DNA from 3 places in the Pantoea sp. E2023-21 genome. Region 3 is predicted to be linked to each of the others. Evidence: predicted binding sites of a transcription regulator. Region 3 holds the regulator's gene; each other region holds the start of a gene.
The links. Region 3 encodes sigma-54, which starts transcription at its own class of promoters, with help from an activator protein. Its sites were predicted from a motif close to GTTGGCACANNTTTCGCTNT; they were not measured.
Positions count from the first base shown of each region.

Region 1: glnA (glutamate--ammonia ligase) is a predicted target of sigma-54. The motif match lies at 2,635-2,654, and genes of this name have one in related genera.
Region 2: ACRQ84_RS00065 (gamma-glutamyltransferase family protein) is a predicted target of sigma-54. The motif match lies at 2,545-2,564, and genes of this name have one in related genera.

Region 1 covers NZ_CP195344.1:3,189,430-3,193,678, reverse strand. Annotated here, with positions in the region: gene glnL (nitrogen regulation protein NR(II)) at 1-817, opposite strand, end outside; gene glnA (glutamate--ammonia ligase) at 1,078-2,487, opposite strand; gene typA (ribosome-dependent GTPase TypA) at 2,927-4,249, shown strand, end outside.
Region 2 covers NZ_CP195344.1:8,687-12,935, forward strand. Annotated here, with positions in the region: gene ACRQ84_RS00055 (AtzE family amidohydrolase) at 1-623, opposite strand, end outside; gene hpxX (oxalurate catabolism protein HpxX) at 620-805, opposite strand; gene ACRQ84_RS00065 (gamma-glutamyltransferase family protein) at 818-2,404, opposite strand; gene hpxU (MurR/RpiR family transcriptional regulator HpxU) at 2,633-3,472, shown strand; gene ACRQ84_RS00075 (transporter substrate-binding domain-containing protein) at 3,665-4,249, shown strand, end outside.
Region 3 covers NZ_CP195344.1:3,744,830-3,749,078, reverse strand. Annotated here, with positions in the region: gene lptC (LPS export ABC transporter periplasmic protein LptC) at 1-560, shown strand, start outside; gene lptA (lipopolysaccharide ABC transporter substrate-binding protein LptA) at 535-1,089, shown strand; gene lptB (LPS export ABC transporter ATP-binding protein) at 1,095-1,820, shown strand; gene rpoN (RNA polymerase factor sigma-54) at 1,869-3,308, shown strand; gene hpf (ribosome hibernation promoting factor) at 3,330-3,617, shown strand; gene ptsN (PTS IIA-like nitrogen regulatory protein PtsN) at 3,778-4,249, shown strand, end outside.

The DNA.
Region 1 (4,249 bases), 560 kb from region 3:
GCAGCGTGAGCTGGAAGGCAGTTCGGGTGCGAATCACAATGGTGCCGCCTGCATCGCCTAAGGCTTGCAGCGCATTACGCACCACATTCAACAGCACCTGTTCAATCTGGTCGGGGTCGTGCGGCATTTCCGGCAGGCTTGGGTCGTAATCACGCACCAGTGAAACATTTTCCGGCAACTCCATCGACACCAGATTCACCACACGTTCCGCCACCTGATGAATGCTTTGCGTCACGTGCAGACCCGGTTGTTGCGGACCTAACAGACGATCGACCAAATTACGCAGTCGGTCGGCTTGCTCAATGATGATGCGCGTATATTCATGCAAAGAAGGATCGGGTAATGCGCGGGTAAGCAGTTGCGCGGCACCCCGTAATCCTCCCAGCGGATTTTTGATTTCATGCGCCAGACCGCGGACTAAATCGCGGGCAGCCACCTGCTGAGCATGCTGAATTTGTTCCTGGCTAAGACGACGTTGATTATCCATCGGCGCCATTTCCAACAGAATAAAGCCATCTGGTAAGCGCTGTGCCGTCAGCGACATAATGTGCGCCCGGCCATCGACCACTAACGTGACTTCGCTATCGGTAAAGCCCTGGCCAGCTCCGAGACTCTCGCTCATCACCTCAATATTCAGCGAAAAATAGCCGGTTAATTCCGGTAATGGCGTGCCGAACAATTTACGTGAGCTTTGCGCCAGTAATTGCTGCGCCGCCGGATTGGCGTAATGGATAACTAAATCGTTATCGACCAGCAAAATACTGTTGATCAGAGAGTTGAGAATCTGCCCCGCGTCGGGCAGCGTGCCAGTTGCCATACAGCGTTCCTCTGCACTAATTTAGTGCATTATAGCCTTTCAGGACGGAAATCTGTGCTTCGTACCCTGTATGCGCGGAGAAAAAAGCCCATCCGGAGATGGGCTAAAGTTTCCACGGCAATATAAAATCTTCGGCGTCTTTTACACCGCCGCTGCGTTGGCTGCACTCGTTGACCCGAGTCACTGAATTATCTCAGCTCTCCGGGATTGTCTCGATTGCCGCCTTGCGGCGATGAAAACCCGCGAATCTTTAATGCTGATTAAACGCTGTAATACAGTTCGAACTCAACCGGGTGCGGAGTCATACGCACGCGGTCAACTTCTGGCTTGCGCAGTTCGATGTACGCATCGATCGCGTCATCAGTGAACACACCGCCACGGGTCAGGAACTCGCGGTCTTCGTTCAGTGCGTTCAGGGCTTCTTCCAGAGAACCTGCAACTTTTGGAATCTCAGCTTCTTCTTCCGGCGGCAGGTCATACAGGTTTTTGTCCATCGCATCGCCAGGGTGGATCTTGTTGATAACACCATCAAGACCGGCCATCAGCAGCGCGGTGAATGCCAGGTATGGGTTAGCCGCTGGATCCGGGAAGCGCGCTTCGATACGACGTGCTTTCGGGCTAGCAACCACTGGAATACGGATAGAAGCAGAACGGTTACGGGCAGAGTAAGCCAGCATAACGGGGGCTTCGTAGCCTGGAACCAGACGCTTGTATGAGTTGGTGGTTGGGTTCGCGAGGGCGTTGATCGCTTTAGCGTGCTTGATGATACCGCCGATGTAGAACAGAGCAGTTTCAGACAGGCCGCCGTACTTGTCGCCAGAGAACAGGTTCACGCCGCCTTTTGACAGGGACATGTGGCAGTGCATACCAGAACCGTTATCGCCGAACATTGGCTTAGGCATGAAGGTTGCCGTTTTGCCGTACGCGTGAGCAACGTTGTGCACCACGTATTTGTAGATCTGAATTTCGTCAGCTTTTTTAGTCATGGTGTTGAAGCGGGTTGCCACTTCGTTCTGACCAGCAGTGGCGACTTCGTGGTGATGTGCTTCAACCACCAGACCCATCTGTTCCATGGTCAGACACATGGCAGAACGGATGTCCTGCGCGGAGTCAACCGGTGGCACTGGGAAGTAACCGCCTTTCAGACCAGGACGGTGACCTTTGTTTCCGCCTTCATACTCTTTACCGGTGTTCCATGCGGCTTCGATATCATCGATAGCAACGTGTGAACCTGAGGTAGAAGAACCGAAGCGGATGTCATCGAACAGGAAGAACTCTGGTTCTGGTCCAAACAGCACGGTATCCGCGATGCCTGAAGAACGCAGGAACTCTTCTGCACGTTTAGCAATGGAGCGTGGGTCACGATCGTAGCCCTGCAAAGTGCCTGGCTCAAGGATGTCGCAACGGATGATCAGGGTCGAGTCTTCGAAGAACGGATCCATGACTGCAGTGGTTGCATCCGGCATCAGCACCATGTCTGATTCGTTAATGCCTTTCCAGCCACCGATGGAGGAGCCATCGAACATTTTGCCTTCTTCGAAGAAGTCAGCGTTAACCTGGTGAGCAGGGATAGTAACGTGCTGTTCTTTACCTTTAGTATCGGTAAAACGCAGGTCAACAAACTTAACTTCATGCTCGTTCATCATCGAGAGAACGTGTTCAGCGGACATACTCAACTCTCCTGGAAATGGTCATTATCGTCATGGTGAGAGAACTTCGTTGCCGGGAATGTGTCTCGACTGCTGACCATTCCTAACCAAAGATCTCGGCAAGCTCTTTCAACCGTTTTATAACTGTCGTTTTCGCTTAAAATATATAAAGCGAATTCTGTGCCAACTTTATGACAATGGCGAAAATGGCGCTACAATGCGCTCTTTCGTGAGTCGAAGGCTGCACCAGGATGGATTGCATGCATTGTTATGGTGCATCACCGGTGAATATAAGCACTATATTGGTGCAAATTGCCATCGCAGTGCAGATTAATGCACCGTAAATGGTGCTAAAAACCAGCGCTACGAGAAACTTTCGGCGAAATCTGTGATCATGTTCAGTCTTCCGCTTAATCCGTGTACAATACCGCGTTATTTCTATAATGCCTGAGGCAAAGCTGTGATCGAAAATTTGCGTAACATCGCCATCATCGCGCACGTTGACCATGGTAAGACCACCCTGGTTGACAAGCTGCTACAACAGTCCGGTACTTTTGATGCTCGTACCGAAGCGACTGAGCGCGTAATGGACTCCAACGATTTGGAGAAAGAGCGTGGGATTACCATCCTCGCAAAAAACACCGCCATCAAATGGAATGACTACCGTATCAACATCGTTGATACCCCAGGACACGCCGACTTCGGTGGTGAAGTGGAGCGCGTCATGTCCATGGTGGATTCGGTGCTGCTGGTTGTAGATGCGATGGATGGCCCTATGCCGCAAACCCGCTTCGTAACCAAGAAAGCATTTGCTCATGGTTTGAAGCCGATTGTGGTTATTAACAAAGTTGACCGTCCGGGCGCGCGTCCTGATTGGGTTGTTGATCAGGTATTTGACCTGTTCGTTAACCTGGATGCGACTGACGAGCAGCTGGACTTCCCGATCATCTTCGCTTCGGCGCTGAATGGCATCGCGGGTCTGGAACATACCGACATGGCTGACGACATGACCCCGCTGTATCAGGCGATCGTCGACCACGTTTCTCCACCTCAGGTTGAAGTTGAAGCTCCACTGCAGATGCAGATCTCGCAGCTGGACTACAACAACTATCTGGGCGTGATCGGTATCGGCCGCATCAAACGCGGTACCGTTAAGCCGAACCAGCAGGTCACTATCATTGATAGCGAAGGCAAAACCCGTAACGGTAAAGTCGGTAAAGTGCTGGGCCACCTTGGTCTGGAGCGTATCGAAAGCACCCTGGCGGAAGCGGGCGACATCATCGCGATCACCGGTCTGGGCGAGCTGAACATCTCTGACACCATCTGCGACACGCAGAATGTGGAAGCGCTGCCAGCCCTGAGCGTCGACGAACCAACCGTAACCATGTTCTTCAACGTGAACACCTCACCGTTCTGCGGTAAAGAAGGTAAGTTCGTGACCTCGCGCCAGATCCTGGAGCGTTTGAACAAAGAGCTGGTACACAACGTTGCACTGCGCGTTGAAGAAACTGAAGATTCGGATGCATTCCGCGTTTCCGGTCGTGGTGAGCTGCACTTGTCAGTGCTGATCGAGAACATGCGTCGTGAAGGTTTCGAGCTGGCGGTATCCCGTCCGAAAGTTATCTTCCGTGAGTTCGAAGGCCGTAAGCAGGAGCCATTCGAAAACGTTACCCTCGACATCGAAGAAACCCATCAGGGTTCTGTGATGCAAGCGATGGGTGAGCGTAAAGGCGACCTGAAAAACATGGATCCAGATGGTAAAGGCCGTGTACGTCTCGACTAC
Region 2 (4,249 bases), 370 kb from region 3:
ACAAACGGGTGGCTGCCGCTGCGCGACAGGCGACCAAAGGTCGGCTTCAGACCGAAGATGCCACACAGTGAAGCGGGCACGCGGATCGAGCCGTTGGTGTCAGTGCCGAGTGAAAAATGCACCAAACCGGCTGCAACCGCCGCCGCCGAACCGCCTGACGATCCGCCCGCCACGCGGGTGACATCACGCGGATTGTGCGTCGCGCCGTAATGGGTATTTTCGGTGGTAAAGCCGTAGGCGTAGGCATCCATATTCAGCATGCCGGAGAGCAGCGCGCCGGATTGACGCAGTTTGTTCACCGCCCACGCATCATCGCGTGCCGCCGCGCGTTCGCTGAACAGGCTGGCACCGGCCAGGGTGCTGTGTCCGGCGACATCAAACAGGTTTTTCACCGCATAGGGAATGCCGGCCAATGGCGGCAAGCTCTCGCCACGCTGGCGCTGCTGATCGATCTGATCGGCTTCGCGCAGCATGCGCTGGCCGGTGACTTCGGTCCAGGCGTTGATGGCCGGGTTGTGTTGCTCAATCGCCGCCAGCGTAGTTTGCGCGATATCGCGGGCGCTGATCTCGCCCTGACTCAGCGCCTGCTGCAGGGCGTTAATCGATAATGATGACAGCTTCATGGATGAAAGACTCCCGCCACTTCCAGGCGATCGTCGAGTGGCAGCGCCATCAGCGGCTCGGCCATCGCGGCGATGCGGTTGAACTGCGTCAGCAGCTCGGCGCGGCGCGCATCATCCAGCTCCAGCGCCAGAATCTGCTCCATTTGGGCGATGTAGGTGGCCCAGTCCGGTTGTGAACTCATGATTACTCTCCGTTAGAAACCGGCGGCGCTGCCGTTGCTGCGCGGATCGAACGCGCCTTCCAGCATGCCGTTGTTGTGTCGAACGATCGCACCCGCATGGCCGACCACTTCGCTGAAATCGGGCAGCAGTTCAACCTCATGGCCGAGCGCGCGCAGCTGCTGTACCGTTTCTGGGGCGAAGCGCGCTTCAAGCTTGAGGGAATCGGATGATTGTCCCCATGTCCGGCCCAGCAGCCAGCGCGGCGCGCTCACCGCCTGTTGCAGCGGATGCCCCTGAATCACGTGACGGGTGAAAATTGCTGCCTGGGTTTGTGGTTGGCCGTCGCCGCCCATCGATCCATAAACCATGGTGCGGCCATCTTTCAGGCGTGCGGCGGCAGGGTTAAGGGTATGAAACGGTTGTTTGCCCGGCTGCAGCGTCAGTAAGTGGTCGGGTTGCAGGCTGAAGGCGGCGCCACGGTTTTGCCAGGTGATGCCGGTGCCCGGCAATACCACGCCGCTGCCGAATTCGTGATAAATGCTCTGGATAAAGGAAACCGCCAGCCCGCTGCTGTCCATCACGCCCATCCACACGGTGTCGCCAGGTCCGCGCCCGGTACCCCATGACGCGGCGTGTTGGTCATCCACCTGCGCCGCCAGCGTGCTGAGATGCTCAGCATCCAGCAGGCTTTGTACATCGATGTCGATGTGGCGCGGATCGGTAATGTGCTGGTCGCGCAGCGCGAAGGCTTTTTTGGTGGCTTCGACGACGCGGTGCACGGTTTGCGCTTCATCGGCGTCTGCCATTGCGAGCCGATCGGTAATGCCGAGGATCGCCAGCGACACCAAACCCTGCGTCGGCGGCGTCATGTTCCAGATATCGCCTTCACTGTGCGCCAGATGCAGCGGCGTGCAGCGCCGAGCGTGGTGCGTCTGCAAATCTTCCAGCGTGATCGGCATCCCCAGCGCGGTCATTTCGCGTGCCAGATGATGCGCCAGTTCACCGCGATAAAAACTTTCCAGCCCCTGTTCGCACAGCATGCTCAGCGTATTCGCCAGCGCGGGTTGGGTAAAACGGCTACCGGCGATCGGCACGCTGCCGTCCGGCAGGAAGGTGGCGGCAAAACCGGGTTGATGCTGTAACTCGTGCTGCTTGGCGGCGGTGGCAGCGGCTTGCGAGGCGGTGACCGGGATACCATCGGCGGCATAGCGAATCGCATCGCGTAGCAGGCGGGTTAACGGCAGCGGCGTCGCGCCGAGTTCCTGCGCCAGCGTCAACGCTTCCTGCCAGCCGCTCACGGTGCCCGCGACGGTTAATGCGGCTTTCGGTCCGCGATGCGGAATATGGGTTTCACCGTGATAGAAATCGACATGAGCGAGCGTCCCGGCAGCGCCGCTGGCGTCAATGGCGATGGGGTCGCCGTTGGGCGGCACCACCAGCCAGAAGCCATCGCCACCCAAACCGTTCATGTGCGGATAAACCACGGCGATAGTCGCGGCGGCGGCCACCATTGCTTCCAGCGCATTGCCGCCTTCGCGCAGCACGGCTAGCGCACTTTCGCTGGCGAGATGATGTGGCGTAACGGCCATGCCTAACGGCGCCATGTTGCTCTGTATCATAGTAATTTCTTCTCTTGTTCTTATGTGAGTACGCTGTTTAATCCCCCGCACATTCCGTAGCGGCGCGATTTATCGCGCAATAAATTGCGCCGCTACGGAATGTGCGGATTTATACGCACCTGGTAGATACTGCACAAATCTAAGCAAGAGCTGTTCCAGTTTTGGTCGGACATCAATCTGGATCGATTTATGCTAGCTTGTGGTGAAACGAAAGTTACAGGACCGATGATGAAACAACTTGATGAACGCCTTCGTAGTCACTACCCGCAACTGTCGCCGCAGGAGCAGCGCATTGCCGACTTCGTGTTTGACCATTTTGATGACCTGATCAGCTACAACAGCGCCGAGCTGGCGCGGCTGAGCGGCGTCTCGAAGGCCACGGTCAGCCGTTTGTTCAAGCGTCTCGGTTACGAGAAATACAAGGATATGCGCGATGAGCTGCGCATCCTGCGCCAGAGCGGTATGCCGCTCACCGACAACCGCGATGCGGTGCAGGGCAACACGCTGCTGTCACGCCACTATAAGCAAGAGATGGCGAACCTGACACAATGGGTGAACAGCATCGATCCACAGCAGTTTGGCGACGTGATCACCGCGCTGGGCACGGCTAAACGGGTGTTTATCATTGGTATGCGTAACGCCTATCCGGTGGCGCTGCACCTGCGTCAGCAGCTGATGCAGGCGCGTCCGCAGGTGCATGTGCTGCCACAGCCGGGCCAGACGCTGGGCGAAGAGCTGGTGGATATCACGCCCGACGATATTGTCGTGGTGATGGCGTTTCGCCGCCGTCCACGCATCATTCGCCCTTTAATGCAGCAACTGCAGCAGAGCAACATTCCGGTGCTGGCGCTGTGTGAGCCGCAGGCGCAGGGCATCATTACGCTGGCGCGCTGGCAACTGTGCGCGCCACTCGACAGCGTTTCCGCCTTTGATAGCTATGCTTCCGCCATGAGCCTGATTAACCTGCTGGCCAACGCCTTACTGCACGAAATGTTGTCGCAAGGGCGCCAACGTATCCACCAAATCGCCGATCTCTATCAGCATCTTGATGAGCTCGAACACCGTTAGCGGGCGCCATAATGGTGCAATGCACTATTTTAGATCGTTAATTCTAACGGGCTTGATGCCCGTTTTTGCTGCCTCCTGCTAAGGAAAACCCCGCTTTTTCCCCTTTCATTTATCGGCACTGCGGTTGGCACATTAGTTGCAGAATGATTCATCAAGAATCTTTTGTTTCACGTAAACTCACCGGGGTGCATAATGAAAAAAGTATTATTGGCGGTAGCGGGCGCGGCATTGCTGATGGCGCAGGTCGGGAGTGCGATGGCCGATCAGTTGCAGGATATTCAGAAGCGCGGCGTGATCCGTGTCGCCGTCCCGCAAGACTTCCCGCCGTTCGGTTCCGTCGGTACTGACCTGCAACCGCAGGGCTACGATATTGACATGGCGAAGTATCTGGCCAAACAGATGAAACTGAAGTTGCAGCTGGTGCCGGTTTCCAGTGCCAACCGTGTGCCGTATCTGCAAACCGATAAAGTCGATCTGGTGATCTCCAGCATGGGCAAAAACGCCGAGCGCGAAAAAGTGATCGATTTCACCCGCGCTTATGCGCCGTTCTTCCTCGGCGTGTTTGGTCCGAAAGGTGAAACGCTGAAAGATGCGGCGGCGCTGAGCGGCAAATCCATTGGCGTAACGCGCGGTGCGGTGGAAGACATGGTGTTAAGCGATATCGCCCCGAAAGAAGCGCAGGTGAAGCGATATGAAGATAACAACACCACGCTGTCGGCCTACCTCTCTGGCCAGGTGCAGTACGTTGCCACTGGCAACCTGGTGGTGGCAGCGATT
Region 3 (4,249 bases):
GGCGTTGGATGACGCTGATTTTGGCCTTGATCGCCTTAGTGCTGATCGGCTGGAATCTCACCAACCAGGATGACGACAAAACGCCGATGGCGACCAACGATCAAGCCCCGACCTATACCAGCGAGAAATCGAATACGGTGGTGTATAACCCTACGGGTGCGCTGGGCTATAAACTGGTCTCGGATAAAGTGACCTACTTTGCTGCCGATGAGATAAGTTGGTTTGATAATCCGGTGATGACCACGTATGACGAAAATAAAGTGGCAACATGGTCAGTACGCGCTGATAAGGCAAAGCTGACTAAAGATCGTATGCTTTATCTATACGGTAACGTTGTGGTTAATTCGTTGACCCAGGATTCACAGCTTGAGCGCATCCTTACCGATAACGCTCAGGTTAATCTGGTCACCCAGGATGTGACATCTGACGATCAAGTCACCCTTTTTGGCCGCAGTTTTAATTCCACTGGCATGAAAATGCGCGGCAATTTACGGACGAAACATGCTGAGCTGCTTGAAAAGGTCAAAACTTCCTATGAAATTCAAAATGAAAAAAAATAGCCTTAAGTTATTGCTGGTGACTACGCTGCTGGCAACGAGCCTGCCTGCGCTGGCGTTAACCGGCGATTCCGATAAACCGGTGAATATTGACTCGGTCAACCAGGCGCTGGACTTACAGGGCAACGTCGCGACCTTTACCGGCAACGTGATTGTGACTCAGGGTTCCATCAAGATTACCGCCGATAAAGTGGTGGTCACCCGTCCGGGCGGTGACAGTAAAAAAACCATCGTTGATGCTTACGGTACGCCAGCCACCTTCTATCAGATGCAGGACAGCGGCAAGCCAGTGCAAGGGCATGCTAGTAAGCTGCATTACGAATTGGCGAATGATTTTGTTGAGCTGACAGGTAATGCCTTTATTCAGCAGCAGGACAGCAATATCAAAGGCGACCGCATCACTTACCTGGTGAAAGAGCAGAAGATGCAGGCCTTCAGCCAGGGTGAGAGCAAGCGCGTGACCACCGTTCTGGTACCGTCGCAGCTGCAGGACAAAAACGGTTCGTCCGCGAGCCCTAAAAAGAGTAACTGATTGCTATGGCTACACTAATCGCTGAGAACCTGGCGAAAGCCTACAAAGGCCGCCGCGTGGTGGAAGATGTTAGCCTGCAGGTAAAGTCCGGCGAGATTGTCGGCCTGCTGGGTCCAAACGGTGCCGGTAAAACCACCACGTTTTACATGGTGGTCGGTATTGTGCCGCGCGATGCGGGCCGCATTGTGATTGATGATGAAGATATCAGCATTCTGCCTCTGCATGCGCGCGCGCGTCGCGGCATCGGCTATCTGCCGCAGGAAGCCTCGATCTTCCGCCGCCTGAGCGTCTACGACAACCTGATGGCGGTTCTGCAGATTCGTGATGATTTGACGGAAGAGCAGCGTCAGGATCGTGCCAACGAGCTGATGGAGGAGTTCCATATCGCCCATCTGCGAGACAGCATGGGCCAGGCGCTATCGGGTGGTGAACGTCGTCGTGTGGAAATTGCGCGCGCGCTGGCCGCTAATCCTAAATTTATCTTGCTGGATGAGCCATTTGCCGGTGTTGATCCGATCTCGGTTATCGACATCAAGAAAATCATCGAGCATTTGCGTGACAGCGGCCTTGGCGTGCTGATTACTGACCACAACGTGCGTGAAACCCTCGCGGTGTGTGAACGCGCTTATATCGTTAGCCAGGGACATTTGATTGCCCATGGCACGCCTGATGAAATTCTTGTAGATGAGCAGGTTAAGCGTGTTTATTTGGGCGAAGAGTTCAGACTCTGATAAGGTGTTGTAACACCCTACGTTTGCTTAGGAAATTCTTACCGAATTATGAAGCAAGGTTTGCAACTCAGGCTCAGCCAACAGCTGGCGATGACTCCACAGTTGCAGCAAGCAATTCGCTTGCTGCAACTTTCTACGCTTGAACTCCAGCAAGAACTGCAACTGGCGTTGGAAAGCAATCCGCTGCTTGAGCAAACCGATCTGCATGAAGAAGTCGACGCACGCGAATTTCAGGATCAGGAAAGTGATTCTTTAGACACGCGCGAGGCACTTGAACAGAAAGAAATGCCCGATGAGCTTCCTCTCGATGCAACCTGGGACGAAATCTACACCGCTGGAACACCTTCAGGCACGGGCACCGATTACCAGGACGACGAACTGCCCATCTATCAGGGCGAAACCACCCAATCGCTGCAGGATTACCTGATGTGGCAGGTTGAGTTAACACCGTTCACTGATACCGATCGCGCGATTGCCACGTCAATCGTTGATGCTATTGACGACACCGGTTATCTCACCGTCAGCTTACAAGACATTTATGACAGTATTGGCGATGAAGAGCTGGCGCTGGAAGAAGTAGAAGCCGTGCTCAAACGCGTGCAGCGTTTCGATCCGGTCGGCGTGGGTGCACGCGATTTACGTGATTGCCTGCTGGTACAGCTATCGCAATACGACGCCGCAACGCCGATGCTGGCTGAAGCACGTCTGATTGTTAGTGAACACCTCGATCTGCTGGCCAATCATGACTTCCGCAGCCTGATGCGCGTGACGCGTCTCAAGGAAGAAGTGCTTAAGGACGCGATGCTGCTGATTCAGTCGCTCGATCCGCGCCCAGGCCAGTCGATCAATACCAGCGAACCCGAATATGTCATTCCCGATGTGCTGGTTCGTAAAATCAGCAAGCGCTGGACGGTTGAACTCAACTCCGACAGCATGCCGCGCCTGAAAATCAATCAGCAGTATGCTGCGATGGGCGGAGCAGGACGTAATGACAGCGATAATCAGTTTATTCGCAGCAACTTACAGGAAGCCAAGTGGCTGATTAAGAGCCTGGAGAGCCGTAACGATACGCTGCTGAAAGTGACACGCTGTATCGTTGAACAGCAGCAGGCGTTTTTTGAGCAGGGTGAGGAGTATATGCGTCCAATGGTGCTGGCAGACATTGCTCAGGCTGTTGATATGCATGAGTCCACCATTTCCCGCGTCACCACGCAGAAGTATCTACACAGCCCGCGTGGCATCTTTGAACTGAAGTATTTTTTCTCCAGTCACGTCAACACCGAAGGCGGCGGCGAAGCCTCTTCTACGGCGATTCGTGCACTGGTGAAAAAATTAATCTCGGCGGAAAATCCCGCAAAACCCTTGAGCGACAGCAAACTGACCTCCATGTTATCCGAACAGGGCATCATGGTAGCGCGACGTACGGTTGCTAAATATCGCGAGTCTTTATCGATACCGCCATCAAACCAGCGTAAGCAATTGGTTTGACCGAACGAAGAAGGAAGACCTATGCAGCTAAACCTTACCGGACTTAATGTTGAGATAACCGAACCTCTGCGTGAATTTGTAAATAGCAAATTTGCCAAACTGGAACACTATTTTGATCGTATCAATCAGGTTTATATTGTTCTAAAAGTAGAGAAGGTGACGCAGATTGCGGATGCAACACTGCACGTCAACGGCGGGGAGCTGCACGCCACATCGGAAGCGGAAGATATGTACGCGGCCATCGACGGGTTAATCGATAAGCTTTCCCGTCAGCTGACCAAACACAAAGACAAACTGAAAAAACACTAACCTTCACGCTTGCAGAGTGCCGACTGATTCGGCACTTAGAGCAAAAATGGGGCGGATATTACCGCCCCGTTTTGTCATCTGCGCAAGCGCCAACGGGCGAACGGCAATGAAATCAATTGCCTGAACCTCACGGCACAGTGAACTCGCAAGTGAAACGATGATGAACAACGATCTAACACTGGAATTGAGCTCGGTCCTTTCGCTGGACTGTACCCGTAGCGGCGTACACTGCCAGAGCAAAAAACGCGCGCTGGAAATTATCAGCGAGCTGGCAGCGAAGCAGCTCAATCTGCCACACCAGACGCTTTTCGAAGCCATCCTGACCCGCGAACGTATGGGCAGTACCGGTATCGGCAACGGCATCGCCATTCCACATGGCAAGCTGGAAGAGGACACGTTACGTGCTGTAGGCGTGTTTATCAGCCTTGATCAACCCATCGCCTTTGATGCGGTAGATAATCAGCCGGTTGACCTGCTGTTTGCTCTGCTCGTGCCAGCGGACCAGTGTAAGACCCACTTGCACACGCTTTCGCTAGTGGCCAAACGTCTGGCGGATAAAACCGTCTGCCGTCGTTTACGTGCGGCACAAAGCGACGAAGAGCTCTACGCCATTATCACAGAAGCTCAGGAAG